2 regions of the Rhodoferax sediminis genome follow, and region 1 is predicted to be linked to the other one. Evidence: predicted binding sites of a transcription regulator. Region 1 holds the regulator's gene; the other holds the start of a gene.
The links. Region 1 encodes HrcA, which represses chaperone genes, less so after heat shock. Its sites were predicted from a motif close to TTAGCACTCNNNNNNNNNGAGTGCTAA; they were not measured.
Positions count from the first base shown of each region.

Region 2: groES (co-chaperone GroES) is a predicted target of HrcA. The motif match lies at 1,857-1,883, and genes of this name have one in related genera.

Region 1 covers NZ_CP035503.1:1,264,398-1,281,695, forward strand. The annotation lists gene EUB48_RS06065 (tetratricopeptide repeat protein) at 1-380, opposite strand, end outside; gene mutM (bifunctional DNA-formamidopyrimidine glycosylase/DNA-(apurinic or apyrimidinic site) lyase) at 412-1,227, shown strand; gene EUB48_RS06075 (dynamin family protein) at 1,279-3,240, shown strand; gene mutY (A/G-specific adenine glycosylase) at 3,237-4,280, shown strand; gene rapZ (RNase adapter RapZ) at 4,299-5,213, opposite strand; gene recN (DNA repair protein RecN) at 5,269-6,939, opposite strand; gene EUB48_RS06095 (NAD kinase) at 6,942-7,838, opposite strand; gene hrcA (heat-inducible transcriptional repressor HrcA) at 7,867-8,871, shown strand; tRNA gene EUB48_RS06105 (tRNA-Ile) at 8,895-8,971, shown strand; gene EUB48_RS06110 (sigma-54 dependent transcriptional regulator) at 8,997-10,337, opposite strand; gene EUB48_RS06115 (FlxA-like family protein) at 10,348-11,685, opposite strand; gene EUB48_RS21300 (hypothetical protein) at 12,596-13,828, shown strand; gene EUB48_RS21650 (hypothetical protein) at 13,916-14,266, shown strand; gene EUB48_RS06140 (C39 family peptidase) at 14,279-14,962, shown strand; gene EUB48_RS06145 (hypothetical protein) at 14,962-15,633, shown strand; tRNA gene EUB48_RS06150 (tRNA-Arg) at 15,686-15,762, shown strand; gene greB (transcription elongation factor GreB) at 15,819-16,376, shown strand; gene EUB48_RS06160 (RelA/SpoT family protein) at 16,394-17,298, opposite strand, start outside.
Region 2 covers NZ_CP035503.1:612,467-625,579, reverse strand. The annotation lists gene EUB48_RS02965 (TnsA endonuclease N-terminal domain-containing protein) at 1-167, opposite strand, end outside; gene EUB48_RS02960 (helix-turn-helix domain-containing protein) at 890-1,420, shown strand; gene groES (co-chaperone GroES) at 1,974-2,264, shown strand; gene groL (chaperonin GroEL) at 2,314-3,966, shown strand; gene EUB48_RS02945 (sensor histidine kinase) at 4,049-5,467, opposite strand; gene EUB48_RS02940 (response regulator) at 5,460-6,134, opposite strand; gene EUB48_RS02935 (ABC transporter substrate-binding protein) at 6,292-7,305, shown strand; gene EUB48_RS02930 (ABC transporter ATP-binding protein) at 7,307-8,113, shown strand; gene EUB48_RS02925 (ABC transporter permease) at 8,149-9,009, shown strand; gene pgi (glucose-6-phosphate isomerase) at 9,121-10,722, opposite strand; gene tal (transaldolase) at 10,725-11,672, opposite strand; gene zwf (glucose-6-phosphate dehydrogenase) at 11,735-13,113, shown strand, end outside.

The DNA.
Region 1 (17,298 bases):
ACCAGGATCTGCAGCACCAGCCGGTTGGCCTGGCGCGACCGGGGCTGGGCCTGTTTCCAGGCGCGGGCCGCCTGTAGCGCCGATTCGCCGGAGCGGGCCTGCAGGGCAATGTTCACGGCGCGCTGGTACAGCGCCGCATCGTTGGTTTTGCGTGCAGCGTCGAGGATCAGGGAGTAGCCCGCCCCAGGCTCGCCCTCTTCGACCTTGATATCTCCCAGCAGAAGCTGGTAAAACAGATTTGCGTCCATCGCCGAGTTGACGGGCGGCGGCGCAGGGGTGTTGTCCGCGGGGCTTTCGGCCCGCGCCGCCAGGGCGATTGCCGCCAGTGCGGCTAGTACGAGATGGCGTGCAAGGCAGTTAAATCGCTTCATCCGAACCATAATAATCCAAGCTTGTTAATTCTTCGTATCCATGCCTGAACTACCCGAGGTCGAGGTCACCCGGCTGAGCTTTGCCGATCGAATTGCGGGCGCGCGCATCGATGGCGCGCGCCTGGGCAAGCCACTGCGCTGGGCGCTGGGTTGTGACCCGTCCCAGCTCGCCGGGCGAACCGTGCGCGGCGTGCGCCGCAGGGGGAAATATTTGCTGCTCGACCTGGATCATGGCTTGTTGCTGCTGCATCTGGGCATGTCGGGCAGCCTGAGCTTCGCTGCCAGCCAGCCGCCGGCGGGCGTTCACGACCACTTTGATCTGCTGACGAGCCGGGGCGTGCTGCGCCTGCACGATCCGCGCCGGTTTGGCGCCGTGGTGTATGCCGAGGATCAAGCCGCGCCGGTGGCGGCCCGGTTGCTGGGCAAACTCGGCATGGAGCCGCTGGGCCCCGATTTCGGCCTGCAGGCGTTCCATGCGGGGCTGAAGCGGCACCAAGCGGCGGTCAAGCAGATCCTGCTGGCCGGCGAGGTGGTGGTGGGCGTGGGCAACATCTACGCCTGCGAGGCGCTGTTCCTGGCCGGAATCCGTCCCACCGTGCGGGGCGCGCGCATCAGCAGGCCCCAGGCGGCCCGTTTGCATGTCGCGATACGCGATGTACTGGCGCGAGCCGTCCAAAAGGGAGGCAGCACGCTGCGTGATTTTTCCAATGCGCAGGGTGAGAGCGGCTACTTCCAGCTGGAGGCCATGGTGTATGACCGCGCCGGTCAGCCGTGCCGGGTGTGCGGTGCCGGTATCAAATTGCTGCGCCAGGGCCAGCGCTCCACCTATTTTTGCCCGGCCTGCCAGAGGTACTGAGGCCGCCGGCCCGCGTCAATGCTATAACTCAAAGCTAGGCAGGGAGACACAGTGCGCAATTCCTTCGGTGACCAGTTCGATCAACATGGTACGTGGCGGCGTGATTTTGCCCTGCGCCTGAAACTTCTGGCCGAATGGATGAAGGATCATGAATTGATGGACGCGGCCATCGAAGAGCGCTTGCACCAGATCGAAGGCCGGATGCGCACCGACAAGGTCATGGTCGCCTTCGTGGGCGAGTTTTCGCGCGGCAAGTCGGAGTTGATCAACGCGATTTTCTTTGCCGGCTACAAACGGCGCATCATGCCGGCCAGCGCAGGGCGCACCACGATGTGCCCGACCGAGCTGGGTTACGACGCCGACGTTCCGCCCTGTTTGCGCTTGCTGCCGATCGAGACACGGCTGCAGCCGAAAGCGTTGACGGAGTGGCGCGCCGTGCCCGAGAAATGGACGCGTATCGACCTCGATGTGAACAACCCGGCCGAGCTTGCTCAGGCCCTCGAAAAAGTGGCGGAGGTGCGCATCGTCAGCCGCGAAGAGGCGCGGGCATTGGGCTTTTGGCACGACATGACGCCCGAAGACAATCCGCCGGTGGACACCTGCGGCCTGGTGGAAGTACCCCGCTGGCGCCATGCCCTGGTAAATATGGCGCATCCTTTGCTCAAGCAGGGACTTGTGATTCTCGACACACCGGGTCTCAACGCCATCGGCGCCGAGCCCGAATTGACCGTGAGCCTGATCCCGCAGGCGCAGGCGGTTGTTTTCATCCTGGCGGCCGATACCGGTGTGACCAAATCCGACATGGCCATCTGGCGCGAGCACCTGGTCACCGACAGTGAAAATGCCGATGCGCGGCTGGTCGTCCTCAACAAAATCGACACCTTGTGGGACGAGCTCAGCACCCCTGCCCGGGTGCGCGAGCAGATCGGGCGCCAGTGCGCCGCAACGGCCGAGCTACTGGGTATTTCCGCAGAGCAGGTTTTTCCCGTCTCCGCGCAAAAGGGTCTTTTGGCCAAGGTGACCGACGATGCGGCGCTGCTGCGAGAGAGCCGGCTGCCGGCACTGGAGGCGGCGCTGGGCGTGGGGCTTCTGGGCCGGCGCCAGGGTCTCCTGCGCTCCGAGATGTCTGCCGGTATTGCCGACTTGCGCGCGCAAGCCGGCCGGGTGATGCAGATTCGCCGCCGCGACCTTGCCGAGCAGGCCCTGGAGCTCAAGGGCCTGCGCGGCAAGAACGCAGCGGTGATCAATCACATGCGGGCGCGAGTCCACCAGGAACAGATCGAGTTCGATGTGAGTGGGGCCAAGATCCATGCGATTCGGTCGGTTCACCTCAAGCTGCTGCGGGAGTTGTTCACAATTCTCGGGGCGTCCACGCTGAAGGCGGAATTGGGTGATCTGAACCGGGCGCTGCGCCAGCGGGGCATCAAGCTGGGCGCCAAAAAAGCCTACAACCAGACTTTTCAGCGGCTTCGTGAGGGGCTGGGCCGGGCCCAGGCGACGGGCATTGAAATCCAGACCATGTTCGTTGCGATCTTCCGCCAGTTGAATGCGGAGCACGGGTTTTCGCTGCAGCCGCCCAAGGAGCCGGACCTGCTGCGCTTCGAGCGCGATCTTGAACTGGTTGAGCGCAGCCACCTGCAATACCTGGGCGTTTCCAACGCGCTCAAGCTGGCGACGCCCGATTTTTCGGATCGCCTGGTGCGGGCACTGGCAACGCGCTTGCGGGCGGTCTATGAATCCGCGCTGAGCGAGGTGGAGCTGTGGAACAAGTCGGCCGCGGCCCAGCTCGATGTGCAGCTGCGTGAACGTCGCCGCAATTTCGGCCATCGCCTGGAAGCCATCGAGCGCATCCAGCAGGCGGCCACGGGGCTGGACGAGCGCATTGCAGACATTGTCCAGCAGGAGGCGGCGCTCAACCAGCTCGATGCCAGGCTGCTGGTGTTGACGGAGCGCCTGCTTGATGTGCCGCAATCCAGCGAACCGGTGGTTTTCGCCGCTCTCAAAACGGCATGACCGCCGGCCCGCAGGAGTTTGCCGCCCGCGTGGTGGGCTGGCAAAAGACGCATGGCCGCCGCGGCCTGCCGTGGCAGGACACACGGGACCCTTATCGGGTCTGGCTCTCGGAAATCATGCTGCAGCAGACGCAGGTGGCTACCGTCCTCGATTATTTCCCCCGTTTCCTGCGACGCTTCCCTGACGTGAAGGCGCTTGCCGGGGCCAGCCTGGACGACGTGCTGGCGCTGTGGAGCGGCCTCGGCTATTACAGCCGCGCGCGCAACCTGCACCGCTGTGCCGTAGCCGTAGTGACGCAGCATGGCGGCGAGTTTCCGCCCAGTGCGCAGCAGCTGCAAACCCTGCCGGGCATCGGGCGCTCGACAGCGGGTGCGATCGCGGCGTTTTGTTTTGGCGAGCGGGTCGCCATTCTGGACGGCAATGTGAAGCGTGTCCTGACCCGTGTCTTGGGGTTTGGTGCCGATCTGGCCGTGGCCACCAACGAGCGCGCCCTATGGGATCAGGCTACCGCCTTGTTGCCGCGTCACTCACTGGCGCAGGCCATGCCGCGCTATACCCAGGGCCTGATGGATCTCGGGGCCACCATTTGCCTGGCGCGCAATCCGGGCTGCCTGATCTGCCCGCTGCGCGAGCTTTGCGCCGCGCAGCAACAGGGCGAGCCGGAAAATTATCCCGTCAAGACCCGCAAGCTCAAGCGCAGCGCGCAATCGCTCTGGCTGCTGCGGGCGCACGCGGCCGATGGCGCCGTCTGGCTGGCGAAGCGGCCGACACCGGGCGTCTGGGCCGGCTTGTACTGCCTGCCCGTGTTCGACAGCCGCGAGGCGCTGCAGATGCAATTGCCAGTGCGATTTCGGGCGCGGCTGCAGGACGCGCCGGCGTTCACCCATGTTTTGACGCACAAGGACTTGCACCTGCATCCGGTAACGGTGCAATTGCCAGTCAGTGCAAAGACGGGCCTTGAGGGAGCCTGGTTTGCCGCAGATCAGTGGCCCGGCTTGGGGCTGCCCGCGCCGATTCGCAAGCTGTTGAGTCAGGGTTGAGTCGGGCCTGGGGCGGGCTCAACCCACATCCAGCTCGCGGTGGCGCCTCAGGGTGGTCCATTGGCTGGCAAAGATGTCGGCCAGTTGCTCGACCAGGTAGACCGAGCGATGCTGGCCGCCGGTGCAGCCAATGGCCACGGTGACGTAGCTGCGATGGTCGCGCGCTAGGGCACCCAGCCAGGCGTCCAGAAAGTGCTGGATGTCGCCGAGCATCTGGGTCACCTCGGCTTGCTGGCGCAGGTAGGCGGCGACCGGCTCGTCGCGCCCGGTCAGCGCGCGCAGCGCCGACTCGTAGTGGGGGTTGGGCAGCATGCGCACGTCGAACACATAGTCGGCATCCACCGGAATGCCGCGCTTGAAGGCAAACGACTCGAACACCAGCGTGAGCTGGCTGGCAGGCGCCGAAATCAGCGATTTGACGTAGCCCTGCAACTGGGCCGAGCGGATTATGCTGGTATCGATCACATGCGCCTGTTCGCGCAAATCCGACAGCAGTTCACGCTCGAGCTCGATGGCCTCGACCAGCGCGCGCTTGCGGTCTTCCGTATTGCTGCCCGCGGTCTGGCGCGTCAGCGGGTGCATGCGCCGGGTCTCCGAAAAGCGGCGCACCAGCGTATCCGTGGTGGCGTCCAGAAACAGGGGCTTGATTTGTACGCCGTGCCGGCGCAGTTCGGCCAGTTGTTTGGGCACCAGCGGCAGCGAGGCCGCACTGCGCACGTCCATGGCGATGGCGACCCGGCCGGCGCGGTGCTGCTGCTCCAGGGCGACAAAGGCCTGCAACAGTTCAGGGGGAAGGTTGTCCACGCAGTAGTAGCCGGCGTCTTCCAGCGCATGCAGCGCGACAGACTTGCCCGAGCCCGACATGCCGGTGATGAGAACGACCTCCGCGCTGCGCGCCGCGGTATCCGCCTCGGGAGCAGCCTTGCGGCTCATAAGGCAACCTGCGCGCGACGCGCTGCGGTATTCGCCTTGGGAGCGGCCAGGCGGCTCATGGCCTGAGCCCGGTTTTGGTCACGCTGGTCTCGAGCATTTCCTTGGCGTGAGCCAGCGTGGTGCTGGACAGGCGTTCGCCGCCCAGCATGCGTGCCACCTCGGCCACGCGCCGCTCGCCGTTGACCGGTGCCACGGTACTGAGCGTGCCGGTTGCATCCTGCTGCTTGGCGACCACCAGATGATGGTCGGCGCACGCTGCCACTTGCGGCAGATGCGTGACGGCCAGCACTTGCCGGTCGCGCCCGAGCTGCTTCATGAGGCGTCCTACCGTCTCGGCCACGGCTCCCCCGACCCCGGCATCCACTTCGTCGAAGATCAGGGTCTGGGCGGTCCCGAGCTGGCTGGTGGTCACGGCAATCGCCAGCGCGATCCGTGACAGCTCGCCACCCGAGGCCACCTTGCCCACCGGGCGCGGCGTGCTGCCGGCGTGACCCGCGACCAGGAACACCACTTCTTCCAGGCCGCTTTGCATCGGGCGTTCGACCTTTTGCAGCGCCACCTCGAACACGCCTCCTTGCATGCCCAGGCCCTGCATGACCTGGGTAATGGCCTTGGCCAGCCGGGGGGCCGCCCTGCCGCGGGCTTTGGACAGGCTGTGGGCCTCGGCCCTGTAGGCGGCTCCCGCTTTTTGTTCGGCCGCCTCCAGCGCCGCCAGATCCGAGGCGGCATTTAGTGTGGCCAGCTCTTCCTTCCACGATGCCAGCACACCGGGGAGTTCTTCCGGCAGGCGCTTGTAGCGCCGCGACAGCGACAGCCACGAGGATATGCGCTCGTCGAGTTCGGCCAGGCGTTGCGGATCCAGATCGGTCTTGCGCAAATACGCATGCAGCGAGTGCGCGGCATCCTGTGCCTGCGCCAAACTGGACGCCAAAACCTCTGCAAGCCCTTGAAAATCCTTCTCGACATGCTCCTGATTCTGTAGCGATGTGTGCGACCGCGCGAGCCTTGCGAGCGCGCCGACGTCGTCGTCCTCCAGTGCACTCAGCGCCGTTTGCGCGGCATCCAGCAAGGCTTGCGCGTGCGATAGACGGGTGTGGCTGGTGTTGAGTTCGTCCCACTCATCAAAGCCCGGGGCGAGCTTGTCCACTTCGCCGATTTGCCAGGCCAGGCGCTCACTCTCGCGCTGCAGGCTGTTCTGGGCGGCGCGCGCGTCTGCCAGCGATTTTTGCGCATCGCGCCAGGCGCCCCAGAGTTTGCTCACCGGCTCGCTGCTGATGCCCGCATAGGCGTCGAGCAGGCCGCGTACCGAATCGGGCCGCGTCAGGCTTTGCCAGGCGTGCTGACCATGGATGTCGAGCAGCCGCTCGCCAATGTCGCGCAACTGTGTGGCGGTTGCCGGGCTGCCATTGATCCAGGCGCGGCTCTTGCCCTGGGCGTCGACCGTGCGGCGCAACAGCAGGGTGTCCGACAGGTCAAAGCCCGACTCAATCAGCCAGTCGTTCAGGTTTGGTGCGGCATCGAACTCGGCGCAGACATCGGTACGGCTGGCGCCCTCGCGCACCACGCCGGCATCGGCCCGCGTGCCCAGCGCCAGTTGCAGCGCACCGATCAGGATGGATTTGCCGGCCCCGGTCTCGCCGGTGAGCACCGTGAAACCATCGGCCAGATCCAGCTCCAGTTCATGCACGATGACGAAGTCGCGCAGGGTCAGGCGTTTGAGGGCCACGTTCAGGAAACTCCTTCGTTCCAGTGGAGCTTTTTGCGCAGCGTGTCAAAGTAGCTCCATCCTTTGGGATGCAAAAAACGCACACGGTGCTGCGAGCGCTGCACGATGATGCGGTCGCCGCGCAGCAAAGAGGCCAGCGACTGCATGTCGAAGTTGGCGCTGGCCTCTCGGCTCGCTACTATTTCAATAGCAACCTCCGTTTGATCAGCAAGGACTATGGGTCGATTCGATAGATTATGCGGAGCGATGGGAACCAGCAGCCAGCCGGGGATAGAGGGATGCAGCAAGGGGCCACCCGCCGACAGGGCGTAGGCCGTGGAGCCGGTGGGTGTGGCGATGATCAGCCCGTCTGCGCGCTGGTTCGCCACGAAATGGCCGTCCACCTCGACCCGGAGTTCCATCATGCCCGAGGTGCCTCCGCGATTGACCACGACGTCGTTCATGGCCAGGGCATCGAAGACGCAGCGCCCGTCTCGCATGACCCGGGCATGGATCAGGCTGCGGTGGTCTTCCTCGTACTCGCCGCGCAGCATGGGGGTGAGCGCGGTCTGGTAATTTTCCAGCGGGATGTCGGTGATAAAACCCAGTCGCCCCTGGTTGATGCCGATCAATGGGACGCCGTAACAAGCCAGGCGCCGGCCGATGCCCAGCATGGTGCCGTCGCCGCCAACCACCAGACCCAGATCGCACTCGGAGCCGATCGCCGCGGCGTCAAGTACCGGATACTGGCTCAGGCCAGTACTGGCAGCCGTGTCGCGCTCCAGGGCGACGTCGCAACCCTGTTTGCCCAGGTAATGGGCAATATCATCCAGCACTTGGCGCGAAGATGCGGTCAGAATGCCAGAGCCAGAACCCTGGTATTTGCCGATCAGCGCCACATGGCGGAATTTTGATTTCATTTGTAAATTACAACATTAAAATGACCAAATGCTCGACGATCGCGCCAAGTTGTTGTTGAAAGCTCTGGTCGAGCGCTATATAGCCGACGGGCAGCCTGTCGGCTCACGCACGTTGTCCAGGGCATCGGGCCTGGATTTGTCGCCCGCGACCATCCGCAACGTGATGTCGGACTTGGAAGAGCTGGGGCTGATTGCCAGTCCGCATACCTCGGCCGGCCGCATTCCGACCGCGCGCGGCTATCGCCTGTTCGTGGACACCATGCTGACGGCCCAGCACGGGCCCCTGTCTGCGCCGAGCCTGGCGCAGGATCAGCCCCAGAAGGTGATTACCAACGCGGCCCAGTTGTTGTCCAACCTGTCGCATTTTGTGGGCGTGGTGATGGCGCCGCGCCGCACCTCGGTGTTCCGTCACATCGAATTTTTAAGACTGTCCGACCGGCGCTTCCTCGTCATCATCGTGTCGCCTGACGGCGATGTGCAAAACCGGGTGATCTTCACCGAAGTGGACTACACCCAGTCCCAATTGCTCGAAGCTGCCAATTATTTAAACACCCATTGCGCGGGCCTGGCCATCGAGCAGGTGCGCGAGCGGCTGCAGCAGGAGGTGGAAAAGCTTCGCGGCGAAATCGCCACGCTGATGCAGGCGGCCGTCACCATCAGTTCGGAGGCTTTGACCGAGTCGCAGGACGAAGTGGTGATTTCGGGTGAGCGCAACCTGCTGGCCGTCAGCGATTTCTCGAGTGACATGGGGCAGCTGCGTCGTGCCTTCGAGCTGTTCGAGCAAAAAACCCAGTTGATGCGCCTGCTCGACATCTCCAGCCGGGCCGAGGGCGTGCGGATCTACATTGGCGGCGAGAGCCAGGTCGTACCGTTCGAGGAGCTGTCGATTGTCAGTGCCCCCTACGAGGTAGACGGGCAAATTGTCGGTACGCTGGGCGTGATCGGTCCGACCCGCATGCCCTACGACCGCATGATCCAGATTGTGGATATCACGTCCAAGCTGGTGAGCAACGCGCTGAGTCACCACAAGTAGCCTCTTACAATCGGAACTGGTTTGGGGCGTTAGCTCAGTTGGTCAGAGCAGAGGACTCATAATCCTTTGGTCGTTGGTTCGAGCCCAACACGCCCTACCAAATCCCCACTGTCTCAATTCGTGGTCTATCCCGCTCCGGAGGCGATACCGTGCTTTTCCATGAGGCGGTACAGCGTCATGCGCGAAATGCCCAGTTCGCGCGCGGCGTGCGTGACGTTGCGTCCGACCCGGTTGAAGGTAATGGAGATTGCGTCGCGCTCGGCGATGGTCCGGGCGGTATCCAGGCCGATGCTGCTCTGACCCTCTTCAACGGTTAACCCGAGGTCTAGCGGCGTGATCATGCGCCGATCGGTCATCACCACAGCGCGCTGCACGCGGTTGAACAATTCCCGCACGTTGCCTGGCCAGTCGTAGGCCATCATGGCGGCGATGGCCTGCTTGCTGAAGCCTTCAACACGGGTTTTCTTGTCTGCCGTACAGCGCCGATAGAAGTGCTGGGCCAGCATGGGCACGTCGCCCTTGCGTTCGCGTAGCGCGGGCACCGCAAGGGTCAGCACGTTCAACCGGTAAAACAGATCTTCGCGGAAGTGGCCCGACGACACCGCTTCGGCCAGGTCCACGTGCGAGGCCGCTACAACTCGCGCGTCCACCTGCAAGGTGCGCGTGGCACCGACGCGATTGATGGTTTTTTCCTGCAGAAAGCGCAAGAGGTTGGTCTGCAATTCGCGCGGCAGATCGCCGATTTCGTCAAGAAAAATGGTTCCGCCGTTCGCCATTTCAATCAACCCGCGCTTTTCTGTGGACGCACCGGTAAACGAGCCGCGCTCGTGCCCGAACAGTTCGGAGTGAATCAGGCTCGGCGAAATGGCCCCGCAATTGACTGCGATGAACGGCCCGCTTGCGCGCGGTGAACATTGATGAATGGCCTGTGCCGCGAGTTCCTTGCCGCTACCGCTTTCTCCACCGATCAATACTGGCGCATTGGTGACGGCCACTTTCTTGATCTGCGAGCGCAACAAATCGATGGCAGCGCTTTGCCCGACCATGCCCATGTGCTCGATGCAGCGCTGTTGCAGGTCATGACCCTCTCGCAAGGTAGCGCGGCCGTAGGCATGTCCCAATGTCCGGGCCAGATAGCCCAGGTCCACGGGATGCGTGTGGTAGTCGAAAAAGCAGTCGAGAATCAGGCCGCGAAAGGCTGGCGACTCAAGCGATTGCGGTGGGAAAACGCCAACCCACTCGGATGACTTTGATGCCTTCAGGCACGCCTCAATCCTGGCGATGAGATCAGGGGCTGGCTGATTGAGCACCAGGACGCACACCAGGAAGTGGTTGCTCCCGAGAATCTGGCGGGCCGTCCCCAAATCGGTGGCCGAAACGACTTCCCAATCCTGGCCGCGCAGGTGCTCTTCTACTGCGGACGGCCCGTTACCCAGTGTCAAACACAATATCTTTCGTGATTGCATGGTGCTATTTCTAGAACGACAAAGGTATCCTGAGGTTCAGCGTCAGGTCCGGTGTATCGCGCGTCAAGCCCGCGCCGACCGTGAAATTCAGGGTGGTCTTGTCGCTGTAGCGATAAGAGAAGCCGAACAGCAGTTTTGCCAGCACAACCCGGACCGACCCCGTGACCGGGGCGCCGTTTTGCAGCGTGCGTCCGACGGAGTTCAGGTCAACGCCGACGCTGAAGGCCGTTCTATCGTTGAGCGCCAGACCCATGCCAAAGTTGGCGCCAATGATGTCTCCGGCCTTCACGGTTCCGAGGAATTCTTGTTGCCCACCGAGCACCGTCAAACTCACGTTGTTGCGCGCGAAGTTGTGTGCATAGCTGAAGGTTCCGAAAAACACGGCAGGGTCCGACTGGAACAGCCAGGTCAGCGCCGGCTGCAGCAGATAGAAGCCCGAGCCCGTCGGTTGCGTGGTCGGCAAGCCGGTGCCGCCGGGATTGCCGACGCAACTGGTCAGGCAGTCGGTCACGACCTCGAACGGATCCTTGCCGGTCCGGGATTTAAAGCGAAGCGAGCCGATCAGGTAGGGCTTGGTGGCGCTGCCTTCGTTCAATTGATAGCGCGCGGTCACCTCGACGTCGCCGATCGCCTTGCCACTGCTGTTGAACACGCTGTCGGTAGCCGACCCTGTGTTGAGTTCCCGGCCCACCGATGAATCGGAACGATATACATAGGGGATCTTGGCTTCCACCTCCATGCGGTTGGTCAGGCCATAGCGGCCGGTCAACGCACCCGTGAGGATGCTGTCCTTGACCTGCTGCACGTCAATCAGCCCGATCACCAGCGCCGGGATGATGGTGTAACCGATCAGCGCAACCCGGTTATTCGATGAATAGCTGTACTCCAGTGACGGCTCAAACACGAATTTGCCCTTGGGCGTCAGAATGCCGGGCTGCTCGAACAGCCGCGGAACCTCGACTGGCGCCTGCGACTCCTGGCTCGGTGCCGCGCCGACCTGCACCGGATGCTGCTCCGTGTCCGTCGGATTTTGCTCAGCTTGTGCATTGGGGGCTGCCTGCTCTGCGTTCTCCCCCTGCGCCGTTTCGCCGGGCTGGGTGTCCCTGGCCTGCTGCCTCAATGCGCGCCGCAAGGCCTGGTATTTCTTCTCTTGCTCGGTCGTTATTCGCTTCAACGTCTCGATTTGCCGACCCTGCTCGGTCAACTGCTGTTGCAGCGATTCGATCTGCGCGCCCGAACTCTCCGGTGACGCTGACGGGCTTTGCGCCTGTACGGCTGCGCTTGATAACGCCAAGGTTGAATAAGCGAGCAAGGCAGCAGGCCTGTGCCGCAGACTTTTATTGTTCATGGCGAACCTCCTGTGCGCAGACTACATGGCCCGGTGCATTGCGCCATCCCCTGAACAGGGGATGGTGCGGAAGGCGCCCCGAATCCGTGCCACCTGCGCGTGAACCGTTGCGGGGTACGCGGCGTGACCGGACATGTACCGCGCTTTCATCTTGAATAGGGGGTGCTATCACTTCAAGAGCAATTTGCGAGAACTTTGCGCCTCGTTTTCACCCGTTTATTCATCTCAGGTCATCAATGCGCTGGTTTGCGCAGGCAGGGTCGGCCCGGCGATTCAGTGTGATTGGGGCCAATGGTTCCGCGGTAGTTGGAGTTTTGCCAAATTTCCTGATGCGTAAGCGGTTTTGAAACTTGCATCCAAACGTAAATACGGTGTGCCACCATCGCATCTGAGCGCGGATTTCATGGCTGGCTCTGTTCCCGGTCATTGGAATCAGCTGTACTCGATCCCCCCTTGTCACAAGATTGATGCAATGTTTGTCTGTGCCCGAAAATCGGGTCCAAAGTGGGTCGTATGGCACCTGGCAAAGGCATGCGCACATGCGCCGCCGCAACCCTCCATGTAAAACGCGATTTGAGGCGTCACAGAGCCGATACAGTTTGCGTGCTCCATCTTTCTGGCTGGATCGCTTGATCCCGATTCATTCCATCGGTGATCGCAACACCAGCAGCCATGAGAGCAAAAAAGACTGTCAAGAAGGCGTGACACTCCGCCGAAAAAAGCTCGCTCTTTCATGCTGCAGGCGCTGTCGTGTTGCGCAATGCCATAGCAAGTAGTCGTTTTCTCTTGATGGATAGAGGGTGGTGGGCATTCGTGCCGCATCTGGCACGAATTATGCGGAAGCCCCGTTGGGTGGCACCTAGCGCGACTCAAACCGTAACTTCAACATTTAACTTCAAGGAGAGACCGTATGAAAAAGACACTATTGGCGACGGCCATTGTTCTTGCGTTCGGGTCCGCATGGGCCAACCCGACGAACAACGGCACAGTCGGTACTACGACCGCGACCACAGGAAATCAAACCGCGACCGCCACCTCGACGCAGACGGGCGCGGGCCCGAACGCCAACGAGAATTCCACTGCGCAGCAGAACAATAATTCGAACCAGCACAGCGGCAACACTAAGACCATCACGAAATGGAAAACCGGTGATGCGACCGCAAGCGACCGTGCGGCTGCCGCCAACAACAATTCCACGGCCTCGTTCTCCAGCACGTTCACCAAGTCCACTTTCGTCGCCAAGAGTGAACTGAATGGCACGGTGACCGGCAATGCCATACATGACATCGGCAACAACGCGCAGAACTGGGGCAATGCCAATGGCGGTAAAGGCTATGGTGGCCACGGCGGCAACGGCTACGGCGGGGACCCCTCTGGTACGGGTGCGGGCGGTGCGGGTGCGGGCGGCGCAGCGGCCCCCGGCGGTTTGGGCGGCAGCGCCTCGAACGGCAGCGCCACCAACGGCAGTGCACATAACGGCGGCGCGAGCACCGGCGATGCCTATGGGGGTGACGGCGGCGATGCTCGTGGCGGCAGCGCCCGCGGCAACAACTATGGCGGGTCGGCGAAGGCCAATGGTGGTGGCGGCGGCGGCGGCGGTGGCGGCGGCGGCAGCGGCGCCAATGGCGGGAATGGCTCGGCCACCACCGGCTCCGGCAATGGCGGCGGCGGCGGTAGCTCCACTGCGGGGGCCGGCGGCAATGGCGGCGGCGGCGGCAACGGCGGCAGCGCATCCAGCAATGGCGGCGGCGGCACCCGTACCGGTGGAGCCGGTACCGGCGGCGCCGGCGGCTTGGCCAATTCTGGCACCGCGACCAATGGCAGCGCTTCCAACGGCAGCGCGACGAATGGCAGCGCCACCGCCGGCAATGGTGGCAATGGTGCCGGTGGCGGTGGTGGCACGGGCGGCGCCGGCAATGGCGGCGTCAATACAGGCGGTGTCGGCAATGGCGGTACCGGCAATGGCGGTACCGGCGGCAATGGTGGCATGGCCTATGCCGATGCGGGGACTTTCAACATGTCCAACAGCATGACCAGCGTCGGGCAATCCGCGGCCGGCATCATGATGGCCAATCAGAACAGCGGCATGTCGTCCCTGGTGCAGCAAAGCGTGAATGTGATGGCCAACCTGCAGGTCCATTAAGCACGGGCGAGTCACCCATCAGCCGTGGCGCACCTCGCAAGAGGGGCTCCACGGCTGGGTGGCGAGTTCAATAAAAGGGGAGTCATCATGCGTCCAATGAGCTATTCCTTGCTCTTCCTTGCGGCATTGCCATCCCTGACGTCGACGCCTGCGGCAGCGCAGACTTCGGCGAGTGTTGGCGCGTCAAGCGCTGTCAGTTTTGGCTATCCGGTCAGTGCCAATGCTTTGGCAAGCCATCGCGGCGGCGACCTCACGATCACCGACACGAAACTGTCGGGCGTGACGGCAGACAACTCGGCCAACCAGGTGGTGACGGGTACGAATGCGATCGGCGGTGGCTCGTTTTCCAATCTGAGTGGCATTCCGGTGGTGATCCAGAACACGGGTGCCAACGTCCTGATCCAGAATGCGGTCACCCTGAATCTGCAGATGAAATAACAGGAGAACGCCATGCGTCTCTTCTTGTTGACCGCCCTGATGGCGGGTGTGTGTCATGCGCAGGCCCCGGCACCGCGGATTGAGTTGCCGAGCATGGGTGGCGGCGATTATGCGATGCCGGTCACCAGCATCAAACAGGCGCGTCAGGCAAGCACGCTGCTGCAGCAATACGATTTCAGCTGTGGTTCGGCCGCGGTTGCGACGCTGCTGACCTACCAATACGGCTACCCGATTACCGAGCGCGCGGTATTCGATGAAATGTATGCGCACGGCGATCAGGCCAAGATCCGGCGGGAGGGTTTCTCGTTGCTGGACATGAAGAACTTCCTGGCGGCCCATGGCTTCGAGGCGGACGGCTTCAATCAGCCGCTGGACAAGCTCAATGAAGCGCGTGTTCCGGCGATTGTGCTGATCAACCAGCACGGTTACCACCATTTCGTGGTCGTCAAGGGGCTGCAGGCGGACCGGGTGCTGATCGGCGATCCTGCGAATGGCACGCGAGTCGTGCCGCGTGCAGCGTTCGAGGCCAGTTGGGAAAGCCATCTGCTGTTTGTTATCCACAACCGGATGGACACTGCCAGGTTCAATCTCGCGGTGGACTGGCATGTGGCACCTCGCTCGCCGCTGGCCTCCGGCATTGATAGAGCCGGGTTGGGCGGCATTACTTTGCCCAAGCTCGGCCCGGGAGACTTCTGATGAAATACTTGCATTCTCTTTCGTGCCGCGCCGGCACATGGCTGTGTGCACTGGCTGGCGCGTGCTGCGTGTTTGGTGGCGGTCACGCCATTGCGGCGCAAGCCACGTCGAAGCCGGCGCGGGGTGGAGAGGTATGGCTCGCTGCCAGCAACAAGACGCTGGACGGGATGCGTGGCGGCTTTGACATCGGCGCCGGCCTGACGGTGTCGTTTGGCGTTGTGCGCTCCATTGCCATCAACGGCAATCTGCTCGTCACCACATCGTTCAATATTGCCGACCTGAGCAAAATTACGCCGGCGCAGGCGGCATTCATCAATCAGCAGGTGGGCACCCTGAACCTGATACAAAACGGGCCGGGCAATACTGTTCAACCTGCCGCCACGCCTGCCACCGTCGCTACAGCTACGGGCCCAGTGTCTCCAGGTTCTCCAGCCCCGGGTTCTGCGAACTCTGCATCTCCGACTTCTGTCACCCTGGGCACCGCTACCTTGAGTACCGCTCCTTTCAATGGCGCGGCGTTCGGCACGTTTATCCAAAATACCTTGAACAACCAGAACATACAGAACCAGACCGTGATCAATGCAAGCACCAATAGCTTGAGTATGTTGAAGGGGATGAATTGGCTCAACACCTTGAATAGCGCACTGTCGAGCGCGTTTGGAAGTCGGTAAGGAAGGGGACTGTTCGAATTCGGGCTTGGGCCATGCTACAATTTGCGGCTACGCGGCTGTAGCTCAGTTGGATAGAGTACTTGGCTACGAACCAAGGGGTCGTGGGTTCAATTCCTGCCAGCCGCACCAAACGACAAGCCCGCAATCCCTGGATTGCGGGCTTTTTCATTGGTTGTGAAGTCACCATGAACAAGGCCTTTACCAAAGAGACCGATGCGGATGACGATGACGCCGACCTGTCGCCGGCGCCATTGCCTGCGGGCGGGAAAAACTACATCACGCCCGCGGGATTTGCCCGGTTGCGCGCCGAATTGCTGGACCTGATGGACAGTGAGCGCCCTAAAGTGGTCGAGGCTGTGCATTGGGCGGCCCGCAACGGGGACCGCTCGGAAAATGGCGACTACCTGTACGGCAAGAAGCGCCTGCGCGAAATCGACCGCCGCATCCGTTTCCTGACGAAACGGCTGGAGATTGCCGAGGTCACCGACCCGAGCGTCCATCACGGCAGTGACCAGATTTTTTTCGGCGCCACCGTCACTTATGCCGATGCCTCCGGCCAGGAGCGCACCGTGACCATTTTGGGCGTTGACGAAGCAGATAGCGCGAAGAGCCAGGTGAGCTGGATTGCGCCGATCGCCAGGGCGCTCTTGAGAGCGCACGAGGGGGACGCCGTGAAGCTGATGACGCCGGCGGGGGCGCAGGAAATCGAGGTGCTCGCGGTGGCCTATCCGCCAGCGGCGTGAGGAAGGAAGGGCACCTGTCAAGCGGCCGGTGCCGCCCGCACGACCTTCAAAACCGACGGTGTGCGCTTCAAGTTGCGCAGCACGGAGTCCAGGTGTGCCCGGTCGCGCACGGCAATGACAAACCGCAAATCGGTGGCGTCCTGTGCAATCTCGTCGCTCATGTCGATATGGGTGATGTCTGCTTCCGCCGCCGCCAGAGCCGCCGCAACCCGGGCCAGGACGCCCTTGCCATTGTGTACCGTGGTGACGATGCAGGTTTCAAACGTGCGCACGGGCTCGTCGGACCACCCCACGGTGATGAAACGCTCACTGTCCTTGTGCTGCAGCCGCCTGGCGACCGCGCAGTCGCTGGTATGCACCACGAGGCCCTCGCCACGTCCAAGATAGCCGACGATCTCGTCGCCGGGTACGGGTCTGCAACACAGGGCGAACTGTACCGACGCGTTCTCGCTGCCGTCGAGCGTGACGGCGCCCTGCGACACATGATCATGGGCCGTGTAGCGCTCGCGCGTCATCAGCACGGCATTGGGTTTTTCGCCGCTCTCGCTGAGCAGGGTCATCAGGCGCTTGGCAACGATGCTGGCGATCCTTTTGCCCAGGCCCAGATCGGTCAGGAGTTCTTCGCGGTTGCGGCTGCCCGTAAAGCGCAGCAGTTTGTCCCAGATGGCTTGATGCGCCGCATCGTTGTCGGGCAGTTTTTCCATGCCTTCCGCCCGCAGCGCCTGGGTGAGCAGTTTTTCTCCCAGCCCCTGTGATTCGGCATAAGCGAGTGTCTTGAGGTGGTGCCGGATCTTGGAGCGCGCCCGGCCGGTGCGCACGAAGCCCAGCCATGCCGGATTGGGTGCCGATACGGGGGCCGTGATGATTTCGATCACATCGCCATTTTTCAGCTCGGTGCGCAGCGGCACCTGCTCGCCATTGA
Region 2 (13,113 bases), 650 kb from region 1:
TGGTGAATAACCGCTTTGGTCCAGGGGAACAGTGTGGCCCGACGCACGAAGTCTCGCTCAAGCTCAGACTCGCACTCCACGGGTGCCGTGAGGGTATGGGGTTGGTTGATGACGCGCACGGTGCGATGGGGCGCGCGTTTCACGACCTTACGATTTGACGGTTTCATGCTTTCTCCAGGCAAAGGTTGTCTCATCCCGGCAACAGTTGGGATTTAGATCGCTTGACTTTGGGAGGAGTACTGGGGAAACTGGCGTTGCTTCGACGTATCAGTTTTTCTGTGTACTCCTCAAGACGGCTGCCCTTTAAGGTGGCCGTTTTGGGTTTTGGGGCCCAATCTGCCCTCTATTTATTTACTTCGGCATGTCTTGAATCCTCTGGGCTGCAGATGAGTCAGCGGCGATGTATGCGGCCACCGCTGAGGCCGCGGCGAATCTTCCACGTCTTCCTTTCAGTGTGAATAGTTGTAGCGAGACGCGCCCGTGTAAAACGGCCCGCCTGAACGCATCGGCCGTCGGAAAGTGCAAGACCTTCCAAAGTTCCCCAGCAGGCACCAAAGGTCCGTAGCGTTCAAGGAGGAACGCCTGTACCTCCTCTTCCAGGGTCGTTGGTTTTGCTTGGCTGGGCTGTGCTTCGGGTCGGTTTTTCTCGCGCATCCTTCAAATGTCGCGGGACTATAGGGGACTTGGCAATCAAGATTCAACCTGGGCGGTCGTACCTTTGCTCCATTGATGCGTTCAATTCAATTTGCACATCGATCATCGGCGTAAATATGAAATTCGCACACCCCATGCCTTCAGGCATGAGTCGCCCAATTAATGTCAAAATTGACATTCGCGAAATCATCAATTCTTGTTGGATTGAGCCAACGTGCTTGCGAGAGGCATAACCGTGGTTAGAGATGCCGTTTCCATTTCCTATAGCATCAACTTGGCTCGAGCCGCCGCCGCCGCCGTGCGGCTAATCTCAGTCGCAGCAGCGCCGCTGGGCCTCAGCCCGGCAGCGGCATCAGTGCTTGTTGCACTGGAGAATGGCCAGCCAGCCAACTATCGTTCGATTGAAATGCTTACTGGCCTGGGCCGCACCAACTTGATTGGCCACCTCGGTCATTTAGAGCAAAACGGATTTGTCTCCCGAATCAAGCGTGGACAAGGACAATCACTGACCAGCTTCAGAATTACTGAGTCAGGGAAGAAGCTGCAAAGGGTGCTGGTTTGGAAGATATTTCAGCAGGAAATAGGCCTTCGCAAGTACATACCAGAGAGAGACGTGCGACGCCTTGAGGTGGCCTCTATAAAATTTGTCACCGCAGCCATTGAGCACATTGATAGCGAGGCAACCACGGATCGGATCCACGGCGTTCCCTCGCGGGCGGGCAGAACAGGGGCACGCCCAACTCCAAGAGTCAAGGTTGGCGGCTGACCTTACCCGGCTCGACATATTGTTGGACAAATATCGTTGGGCACTAGGCATCAACCGATCCGTTCGGGTTGAAGTTAAGTTGAGGTACGCCACGAAGCATTGGAACCAGGCGGCATTTGCCCCTGACGCACAACTTTGCCTGATCCGACGTAGGTATTCGCAGTTATTTCTGAAATTTTGTTCGACCACCTATTTTCAACATCTTGCTTGATGGTGTCCTCAAAAGTCCGAGGGCGCATCAGCCCAAACTCTTGACCGCCTGTGAGAAAACCCAAGCGCGGCAACAAGTTACGTTCACTGGCTTGTCAAAAATGTTCACAATTAAGAGCGAAAAGTTCTGAACTGACCCAGAATCGACACCGAGAGCCGGCATCTGACCCGAAATTGCGTTGCCGGCTATCGGCGCCCCTTGAAAATCCGCTAAAAACCCTTATCATTAGCACTCGACCGCATTGAGTGCTAACAAGCGCTCGATCCAGCGAGTTGGCAGGCAGTTGCTTTCCGGTGGCTGCTTTTGATTCCCAAACCCATTGTTTTAAAACAAGGAGCACTTATGAAACTTCGTCCTTTGCACGACCGCGTGATCGTCAAACGCGTTGAAAGCGAAACCAAGACCGCCTCTGGCATCGTGATCCCCGACAACGCCGCCGAAAAGCCCGATCAGGGTGAAGTGCTGGCCGTTGGCCCCGGCAAAAAGAACGACAAGGGCGATCTGAGCCCCATGGCCGTCAAGGTCGGCGACCGTGTGCTGTTTGGCAAATACAGCGGCCAGACCGTCAAGGTCGATGGCGACGAACTGCTTGTCATGAAAGAAGAAGACCTGTTTGCGGTCGTCGAGAAGTAATTTCCCGCTCTTTCACACGTTATCAATCAACTGAATCTGGAGAATCAACATGGCAGCAAAAGACGTCATTTTCGGCGGCGAAGCCCGCGCGCGCATGGTCGAGGGTGTGAACATCCTGGCCAATGCAGTCAAGGTCACCCTGGGCCCCAAGGGCCGCAACGTGGTGCTCGAGCGTTCGTTCGGCGCCCCCACCGTGACCAAGGACGGTGTGTCCGTGGCCAAGGAAATCGAACTGAAAGACAAGCTGCAGAACATGGGCGCGCAGATGGTCAAGGAAGTCGCGTCCAAGACCTCTGACAACGCCGGCGACGGCACCACCACCGCCACCGTGCTGGCCCAGGCCATCGTGCACGAAGGCATGAAGTACGTGGCCGCCGGCATGAACCCGATGGACCTCAAGCGCGGCATCGACAAGGCCGTGGTCGCTTTGGTCGAGCAGCTGAAGAAAGCCTCCAAGGCCACCACCACCTCCAAGGAAATTGCCCAGGTTGGCTCGATTTCCGCCAACTCTGACGAATCCATTGGCAAGATCATTGCCGATGCGATGGACAAGGTTGGCAAGGAAGGCGTGATCACCGTGGAAGACGGCAAGAGCCTGGACAACGAACTCGACGTGGTTGAAGGCATGCAGTTCGACCGCGGCTACCTGTCGCCCTACTTCATCAACAACCCCGAAAAGCAATCCGCACTGCTGGATAACCCGTTCGTGCTGCTGTTCGACAAGAAGATCAGCAACATCCGCGACCTGCTGCCCGTGCTCGAGCAGGTGGCCAAGGCCGGCCGTCCGCTGCTCATCATTGCCGAAGAAGTCGAGGGCGAAGCCCTGGCCACGCTGGTGGTCAACACCCTGCGCGGCATCCTGAAGGTCGTGGCTGTCAAGGCCCCGGGCTTCGGCGACCGCCGCAAGGCCATGCTGGAAGACATCGCCATCCTGACCGGCGGCAAGGTCATCGCCGAAGAAGTCGGCCTGACGCTGGAAAAAGTCACGCTGGCTGACCTGGGCCAGGCCAAGCGCATCGAGGTGGGCAAGGAAAACACCACCATCATCGACGGAGCCGGCGAAGCCAAGGACATCGAAGCCCGCGTCAAGCAGGTGCGCGTGCAGATCGAGGAAGCCACCTCCGACTACGACCGCGAAAAACTGCAGGAGCGTGTTGCGAAACTCGCCGGCGGCGTGGCTGTGATCAAGGTCGGTGCGACCACCGAGATCGAAATGAAGGAAAAGAAGGCGCGTGTCGAAGACGCCCTGCACGCTACGCGCGCTGCGGTGGAAGAAGGCATCGTGGCCGGTGGCGGTGTGGCGCTGCTGCGCGCCAAGCAGGCCGCAGGCACCATCAAGGGTGATAACGCCGACCAGGACGCGGGCATCAAGCTGGTCCTCAAGGCCATCGAATCCCCGCTGCGCGAGATTGTCTACAACGCTGGTGGCGAAGCCTCTGTCGTGGTCAACGCCGTGCTGGCCGGCAAGGGCAACTATGGCTTCAACGCAGCCAACGACACCTATGGCGACATGATCGAGATGGGCATTCTGGACCCGACCAAGGTGACCCGCACCGCACTGCAGAACGCCGCCTCCGTGGCCTCGCTGATGCTGACGACCGAAGCCATGGTGGCCGAGTCCCCGAAGGACGAAGGTCCTGCTGGCGGCGGCATGCCCGGCGGCATGGGCGGCATGGGCGGCATGGGCGACATGGGCATGTAATCCCGCACTGACCGACTTCGCTGGTCCAACCAGCGAAGCAGGCCCCAAAGCCCCCGCAGGTTGCACGACCTGCGGGGGCTTTTTACGTGGAAACGCCCGCGGGAAAGCGCACCGTTACCAGCAGGCCGTGCGCCTCGTGCGGGTTGGCGGCGAGCTGGATTGTGGCGCCAAACGCGCGTGCGATCTCCTGCACGATCGCCAGTCCCAGCCCGGTACCCTCGGTGTCCTGCGCGACGCGGTAGAAGCGCTCGAACACGCGCTCCATTGCCTCGGCCGGAATGCCTGGCCCGTTGTCTTCCACCGTCAATTCGACGACCGCGCCGGCCACGCGCACGCCCACCGTTACGCGCCCGCCCTCCTGCGTGTAGCGCAGCGCGTTCTCCAGCAGGTTGGTCACCAGCGCATCGAGCAGCGCGGGTTGCGCCTGCACCGCCGCGGTCCCCGCAGCCTGCGGTGCGTCTAGGCCCAGATCGATGTGACGACGATCCGCCAGCGCCGCCAGCTGTTCCACGCTGCGCAGCGCCACCGCGGCGAGATCGACCCGCTCCAGGCGCGTGTGTGCATCGCCATGCTCGGCCTGCGCCAGCAGCAGCAGCTTGTTGGTCACGTCCACCAGCCGGCGGTTGCTGGTCTGCATGGCCAGCCACAGCGTGTCCATGTCGGCGCGGCGCGTCTCCCAGTTCTGCCGGTGCGCTCGCGTGTAGCGCGCGTACTCGATCTGCGAGGCCTGCAGCGCCAGCGGCGTGCGCAGTTGATGCGCCGCATCGGCAATGAAGCGCCGCTGCGCCTCGGAGTGCATCTTGAGCTGGCGCACGAACCGGTTGATGGTCTCGGCCACGGGGCGCAGCTCCGTGTGCAGCGCATGCGCATCCACCACGAAGTCCAGGTGCAGCGGGTCGCGCTGCGCGAGCTGGCGGCTCAGCCGCACGACCGGGCGCAGCTCCCAGGTCAGCGCCAGCGTCGTCAGCACAATGGCCAGCACCAGCGCCACCAGCAAATACTCCATGGACGGCCACCACAAGGTGCGCAGCATGTGGTCGCGGCTGCCCGTGGTCTTGCCGACCGCAATCGTGACATCCCGTGCGCCGCCCACGTCGTACATCGAGCGCTGGGTGATCACCGCGCGCACGCGCAAGCCGTCGAATGTGGCGTCATACCACTGCGCCCGGTCCACCCCTGCGAGTCGCCGTGACGGCGGCATGGGAAAATCCGGCGAGCCTGCCAGCAGCCGCCCATCGGCGCCCGTCACACTCAAGAAGACGCGGTCGCGGGCGGGCGAGACAAACAGACTCAGCGCCGCCGGCGGCACGCTGGCCCGGATGTCATCGCCTTCCCAGATCAGCCGGTCCGACAACACCTTGGCCGAGGCCAGCAGGTCATGGTCCTGCACGTAGTCGGCCACCTCCGCGGCGTTTTGCCAATTCAGATAGCCGCAGACCGCCACGAACACCGACAGCGGCAGCAGCAGCCACGCCGCCAGGCGCAGGCGCAGGCTAGCCATCGTCGCGAGTTCGCAGCAGGTAGCCGACGCCGCGCAGGGTGATGATGGTGGCCTGGCTGCCCTCAAGTTTCTTGCGCAGGCGATGCACGTACAGCTCGAGCGCGTCGGCACTGGGCTCGTCGTCCAGGTCGAACAGGCCGTCGATCAGCGTCTGTTTGGGCACGGTGCTGCCGCTCCGGAGCATCAGCGTCTCCAGGAGCGTGCGCTCGCGCGGCGGCAGCGCCAGTTCATGCCCGGCCAGCGCGAACTGGCGCGTGCGCAGGTCGTAGTGCAAATCGCCGCAGCTCATGTCATTGGCCTTGCCCGGCACCTGGCGGCGCACCAGCGCCTTGATGCGCGCCACCAGCTCGCGGGCTTCAAACGGCTTGACCAGATAGTCGTCGGCGCCGATTTCCAGGCACTGCACCTTCTGGTCGAGCGATGCGGCCGCGGTCAGGATCAGCACCGGCACCTCGTCGCGCCGCTCGCGCAGCCGGCGCAGCACGCCCTTCCCCGAAAGGCGCGGGATGTTCAGGTCCAGCAGCACCACGTCGTAGCGCGCCTGCTGCAGCTGGCGGTCGGCGGCATCCCCGTCCTCCATGTGGTCCACCACGAAATTCTGCTCGCGCAGCAAGCTGGCCAGCCAATGGGCCAGCTGCAGGTTGTCTTCGATGAGCAGGAGCTTCATGGGAAAGGCGGCTCGGTCAATTTTACAAACTAGGGTTAACCATGAGAAATTTCGCCAGCGGGCGAAAGCTGCCCGAAGGATGGCATTTCCTAGACTGGCAGGGTCCTGCGGCGCCAGTGCTCGCAGTCCTTGTTCATCACCCAGGAGATTACACACCATGCGTCCTTCACGCCGTACCCTGCTCACCGCCGCCCTTTGCACGGCCCTGGCCGCCGCCGCTCCCCTCGCCCAGGCCGCCGATGCGCCCATCACCATCATGGTGGGCGGCATCAACAAGATCATCTACCTGCCGGCCAAGCTGACCGAGGCGCTGGGCTACTTCAAGGACGCCGGCCTGAGCGTGGAGCTGCAGTCGCAGCCCGCCGGCGTGGACGCCGAAAACCAGCTGATCGCCGGCGCCGTGCAGGGCGTGGTGGGCTTTTACGACCACACCATCGACCTGCAGAGCAAGGGCAAGGAAGTCCAGGCGATCGCAGTGTTCTGCAAGGTGCCCGGTGAGGTGGAATTGGTCTCGACCAAGGCGGCGGCTGCAGGCTTCAAGAGCATGGCCGACGCCAAGGGCAAGACGCTCGGCGTGACCGGGCTGGGCTCGTCCACCGATTTCCTGACCCGCTACCTGGCCGATCGCCAGGGCGTCGCCTCGAAGGATTATTCGCTCCTGCCGGTCGGTGCGGGCAACTCCTTCATCGCCGCCATCAAGCAGGACCGCATCCAGGCCGGCATGACGACCGAGCCCACCGTGTCGCAGATGCTCAAGACCGGCGACGCCCAGGTGCTGGTGGACCTGCGCACCGAAGAGGGCACAAAGGCGGCGCTGGGCGGCCTGTACCCGGCGGCCAGCCTGTACGTGCAAAACACCTGGGCCGAAGCGCACAAGGAGCAGGCTTCCAAGCTGGCGCAGGCCTTCGCGCGCACCATGGCCTATATCCACACGCACACGGCCGAGCAGATTGCCGAACTGGTGCCGCGCGACTACTACGGCAGCGACAAGGCGCTGTATGTGCAGGCGCTGAAGTCCTCGCTGCCGATGTTCACCAGCGATGCGCGCATGCCCGCCGGCGGCCCGGAAACGGTGCTCAAGGTGCTCGCGACCTACAAGCCGCTGGTCAAGAGCAAGAACATCGACCTGTCCAAGACCTACACCAACGCCTACCTGAGCGCCCCCAAGTAACATGAAGAACGACCTGCCGGCCAGCGCCGGAAACACCCCGGCGATCGACTTCCGCGATGTCTCGCTGCGCTTCATTTCCGCGGACGGCAACGCCACGGTGGCGTTGCGCAACTTCACCATGTCGGTGGCGCGCGGCGAATTTGTCGCCATCGTCGGCCCCACCGGCTGCGGCAAGTCGACCACGCTGAACATGATCACCGGCCTGCTCCGCCCGACCGTAGGCGAGGTGGACGTCATGGGCCAGCCGGTGCAGGGCATCGACCCGCGCATCGGCTTCGTGTTCCAGGCCGACGCGGTGTTCCCGTGGCGCAGCGTGGCGGACAACGTCGCGGCCGGTCCGCTGTTTCGCGGCATGCCGAAGAAACAGGCCCACGCGCTCGCCGCGGACTGGATTGCCCGCGTCGGCCTGGACACGTTCGGCAACCATTACCCGCACCAGCTCTCGGGCGGCATGCGCAAGCGCGTGGCGCTGGCGCAGACTTTCATCAACAGCCCCGAGATCCTGTTGATGGATGAGCCCTTTTCGGCGCTCGACATGCAGACCCGCACGCTGATGCAGGACGAGCTGCTGCAACTGTGGTCGGGCACGGGCGGCTCGGTGGTTTTCGTCACGCACGACCTGGAGGAAGCCATCGCGCTGGCCGACCGCGTGTTTGTGCTGTCGGCGCGCCCGGCCACGCTCAAGCGCGTGTACGAGATTGACCTGCCGCGCCCACGCGTCATGTCGGAGGTGCGCTACGACCCGCACTTCATTGAGCTATCCAAGCACATCTGGGCCGACTTGCGCGAAGAAGTCGTGATTCATTAAAGAGACTTGCCATGAATGCCATTGCCACATCTGCCATGAGCCCGGGTCATCAGGCCCTGCCCGCCTCCCTCAGCGACGAGGCGCTGGCGCGCGAATCCGTCGTCGCGCAAGCGGCCATCCGCCGGCACCGCTTCGTGATCATCGGCCTGCGCATTGCGGTGCTGGTGCTGGTGCTGGGCGGCTGGGAGCTGAGCGCCAACCTGAAATGGATCGACCCCTTCTTCTACTCCCAGCCCTCGCTGATCTGGGCGCAGATCGTCGAATGGATTCGCGACGGCACCTCGCAGGGCCCGCTGTGGGTGCAGGTGGCCGTGACACTGGAGGAGACCATGATCGGCTTCCTGATCGGCGGCATCGGCGGCATCATCTGCGGCATCCTGCTGGGCCGCAACAAGCTGCTGGCCGACGTGTTCAGCCTGTACATCCAGATCGCCAACTCGATCCCGCGCGTGGTGCTCGGCTCGGTGTTCGTCATCGCGCTCGGGCTGGGCATGGCCTCCAAGGTGGCGCTGGCCGTGGTGATGGTGTTCTTCGTCGTGTTCGGCAACGCCTTCCAGGGCGTGCGCGAGGCCGATAAGTACCTGATCGCGAATGCGCGCATCCTCGGCGCGTCCAAGCGCCAGCTCACCACCTCTGTCGTCATCCCCTCGGCCATGTCCTGGATCCTGGCAAGCCTGCATGTGAGCTTCGGCTTTGCGCTGGTGGGTGCCGTGGTGGGCGAATTCCTCGGTGCCAAGCAGGGCATGGGCCTGCTGATCTCCACCGCGCAGGGTGCGTTCAATGCCAGTGGCGTGTTCGCCGCGATGATCGTGCTCGCGGCGGTCGCGCTGGTGGCCGACTTCATCCTGACGCGGCTGGAAAAGCGCTTGCTCAAATGGCGGCCCGCGGCATTCTGACGTTTCAGACAAAACCCCGAAACAGAACCCCACGGTCTTGCGACCTGCGGGTTTTTCTTGCGTGCTATTTGTTTTATAGCTGACTGCGTACGAACTGCAATGGCTTGCAGCCTATTTGGCTCTCAGTTTTTGCAACAGGCCGGCCGTGGAACCGTCCAGTCCCGTGCTGTCCCCCGACTGCAGCCGCGGCTCGATGTCCCGGGCCAGCACCTTGCCGAGTTCGACGCCCCACTGGTCGAAACTGTTGATGCCCCAGACCGAGCCGCTTGAGAACACGCGGTGCTCCTGCAGCGCGAGCAGCGCGCCCAGACTCGCCGGCGTCAGCTCCTCTAACAGCAGGAAGGTGCTGGGCCGGTTGCCGGGAAAGTGGCGATGCCCACCCGCGTCCACCTGGCCCACCATCAGCGCCTGCGCCTGCGCCAGGGCGTTGGCCAGCAGCCGGTCGTGATGTCCCGGCAGGTCATGCATCGGCTTCCTGACCGCAACAAATTCGACCGGCACCACATCCGTGCCCTGGTGCAGCATCTGGAAATACGCATGCTGGCCGTTGGTGCCGGGCTCGCCCCACAGCACCGGCGCGGTGCCGAACGGCAGCGCCTGGCCCTGCAGGTCGACGCGCTTGCCGTTGCTCTCCATCTCGAGCTGCTGCAAATAGGCCGGCAGCCGCTTGAGGGCGCTGTGGTACGGCGCGATGCTGCGGCTGGTGAAGCCCAGGAAGTTGCGGTACCAGACGTCGAGCAGGCCCAGGCGCACGGGCAGGTTCCGTTGCAGCGGCGCCGTGCGGAAATGCTCGTCCATCGCATGCGCGCCCGCCAGGAAGTCCCGAAACCCGGCCTCGCCGATGGCGATGGCAATCGGCAGCCCGATGGCCGACCACAGGGAATAGCGCCCGCCGACCCAGTCCCAGAAACCAAAGGTGGTCGTGATGCCAAACTCGCGGGCCGCCGCCACGTTGGTGGTGAGCGCCGCAAAGTGGCGCGCCATGTCGGTGCCGCCCTGCCCTTCGAACCAGCGCCGCGCCGACTGCGCATTGGTCATGGTCTCCGCCGTGGTGAAGGTCTTGGAGGCGATCAGGAACAGCGTGTTCTGTGGCCTGAGGTGCTTGAGCACTGCGGCCAGCTCATGGCCGTCCACGTTCGAGACAAAGTGAAAGCGCTTGCCCGGCAGGGTGAATTCATCGAGCGCCAGCACCGCCATCTGCGGCCCGAGGTCGGAGCCGCCAATGCCGATGTTGACGACGTCGGTGATGGCGGCATCCAAGCGCACGGCCTGCGCGTAGGCCAGCATCGCGTCCAGCGTGGCGTGCACCTGCGCGAGTTCATGCGTCAACCCGTTTGCTTCACTATTGATAGCTGATTGCGCATGACTGGCATGGGCTTGAGCCGGTTTTCTCAACAAATGGTGGAGTACGGCGCGCTGCTCTGTCGTGTTGATCTTCTCGCCCGCGAACATCGCATCGCGGTGCGCCTCGACGCCGCACCGCCGAGCGAGTTCGAACAGCAGCGCCTGCGTGGCGTCGTCGATCAGGTTCTTCGACAGGTCGGCGAAGACGTGCGGCGCGCTCTGGCTGAACGCCGCAAATCGCTGTGGATCGGTCGCGAAGGCATCGCGCAGATCGAAGTCGCCGAAGTTGCGGCCACCCGCGCGGCTCGCGTCCTGCAACGCCCGCCAGGCGGCGGTCTGGTCACCACGTGGGCGCGTCGGCACCGCCATGCTCAGGCTGCCAGGATGAGTTGTTCCAGTTTGACCGCATCGGCCGCGAACGCGCGGATACCCTCGGCCAGCTTGTCGGTGGCCATGGCATCTTCGTTGAGCGCATAGCGAAAGCCGGCTTCGTCGAAATTCACGGCCGGCAGGTCCAGCGCCTTCGCCGCCTGCGGGTCCAGCGCGCGCACCAAAGGGGCCTTGCTGGCGGCCAGCTGCGCGAGCAGTTCGGGGCTGATGGTCAGCAGGTCGCAGCCGGCCAGCGCCACGATCTGGCCCACGTTGCGAAAGCTCGCGCCCATGATCTCTGTCGCGATGCCGAAGTGCTTGTAGTGGTTGTAGATCTGCCGCACCGACTTCACGCCGGGGTCGTTGGCGCCCGCGTTGGCGACTTCGTCCCAGGCCGCCCCGGCGGTCTTCTTGTACCAGTCGTAGATACGGCCGACGAACGGCGAGATCAGTTGCACCCTGGCCTGGCCGCAGGCCACCGCCTGGCAGAACGAGAACAGCAGCGTCAGGTTGGTGTGGATGCCGCGTCGCTCCAGTTGCGCCGCGGCCTGGATACCTTCCCAGGTGGCGGCCACCTTGACCAGCACGCGATCGATGTGAATGCCCTCGGCCTGGTACAGCTCGACGATGCGCTCGGCCCGCGTGACGCTGGCGTTCGTGTCGAAGCTCAGCCGGGCGTCGACCTCGGTGGACACGCGCCCGGGAATGATGGCCAGGATCTCGGCACCGAAGCGCACCAGCAGCCGGTCCACGATTTCGTCGAGTGCGCGGCCGCGGAATTGGGTGACCGTGTCGGTCAGCAGCGAGCGGTACTCGGCCTTTTGCACCGCCTTCAGAATCAGCGACGGATTGGTGGTGGCATCGCGCGGCTTGAAGGCGTCGAGCTGGCGGAAATCACCCGAGTCGGCGACCACGGTGGTGAACTGTTTGAGGGCATCGAGTTGGTTCATCGTTGAATTATCTTTGAAATAAAGTTACATTACAAATCCGTTTCCATGTAACTCGTAAAAAAATGTCCTTCGATCTTGTCCTGTTTGGCGGCACCGGCGACCTGGCCTGGCGCAAGCTGATGCCCGCGCTGTTCCAGGCCTTTCGCCATGGCACCCTGCCCGAGGGCGGGCGCATCATCGGCGTCGCGCGCGACGATCTGACCGACGCGCAATACCGCGCCCTGATCCAGACCCGCTTCGACAGCGTCGAAGGCGCCAAGCGCCCGAACGCCGAGGAGTTTGCGCGCTTTGCCGACCTGCTCCAGTTCGTGCGCATGGACCTGTCCAGGCCCGACGACTACGCGCGCCTGGCCGCGCGCCTGGGCGAGCGCGAGGCCGACACCGTGGTGATGTATGTCGCCACCGCGCCGGCACTGTTCGGCACCACCTGCGAGCAGATTGCCGCGGCCGGCCTGAACTGGCCCAACACCCGGATCGTGCTGGAAAAGCCACTGGGCCACGACCTGGCGTCGAACCGCGCCATCAACGCCATTGTGTGCCGCGCCTTCAGCGAGCGCCAGGTGTTTCGCATCGACCACTACCTGGGCAAGCCCTCGGTGCAGAACCTGTTTGCGCTGCGCTTTGGCAACGCGCTGTTCGAGCCGCTGTGGCGGCGCGAGACCATTGCCAACATCCAGATCACGATCGCCGAGGACCTGGGCGTCGAAAAACGCGGCGCCTTTTACGAGACCACCGGCACGCTGCGCGACATGGTGCAAAACCATGCGCTGCAGCTGCTGTGCGCCATCGGCATGGAGCCGCCCATCAACGCCCATGCCGATGCCATCCGCGACGAAAAGCTCAAGGTGCTGCGCTCGCTCGCGCCGTGGACGCCGCAGACCCTGTCGCAGCACGTGGTGCGCGGGCAATACGCGGCCGGCAACATGGGCGGCGTCGCGGTGCCCGGCTACCGCGACGAGGCTGGTGTCAACCCCAACAGCCGCACCGAGACCTTCGTCGCGCTGCGCACCGAAATCGCCAACTGGCGCTGGGCCGGCGTGCCGTTCTACATTCGCACCGGCAAGCGGCTGGCCTCGCGCGATGCGCACATCGAGGTGAACTTCCGCCCGACGCCGCACGCGATTTTCAAGGCGCCGCTGGGCGCGGCGAACCGTCTCGTGATCAACCTTCAGCCCAAGGACGGCCTCGAACTGCACCTGCTCGCGCAGGGGCAGGACAACCGCCAGAACACACGAACTTCGGCGCAATCGCTGGCCCCCGTGCAGCTCGACCTCGACTTCGACACGCGTTTCGGCGCGGAGCGCGTGGGCGCCTATGAGCGCCTGCTGCTCGATGTGATCGACGGCCGGCTCAACCTGTTCGTGCGCAGCGACGAGCAGGAGGAAGCCTGGCGCTGGGTCGAGCCGATCCTGGACTTCTGGCAGGGCGATCCGCAAGGCCC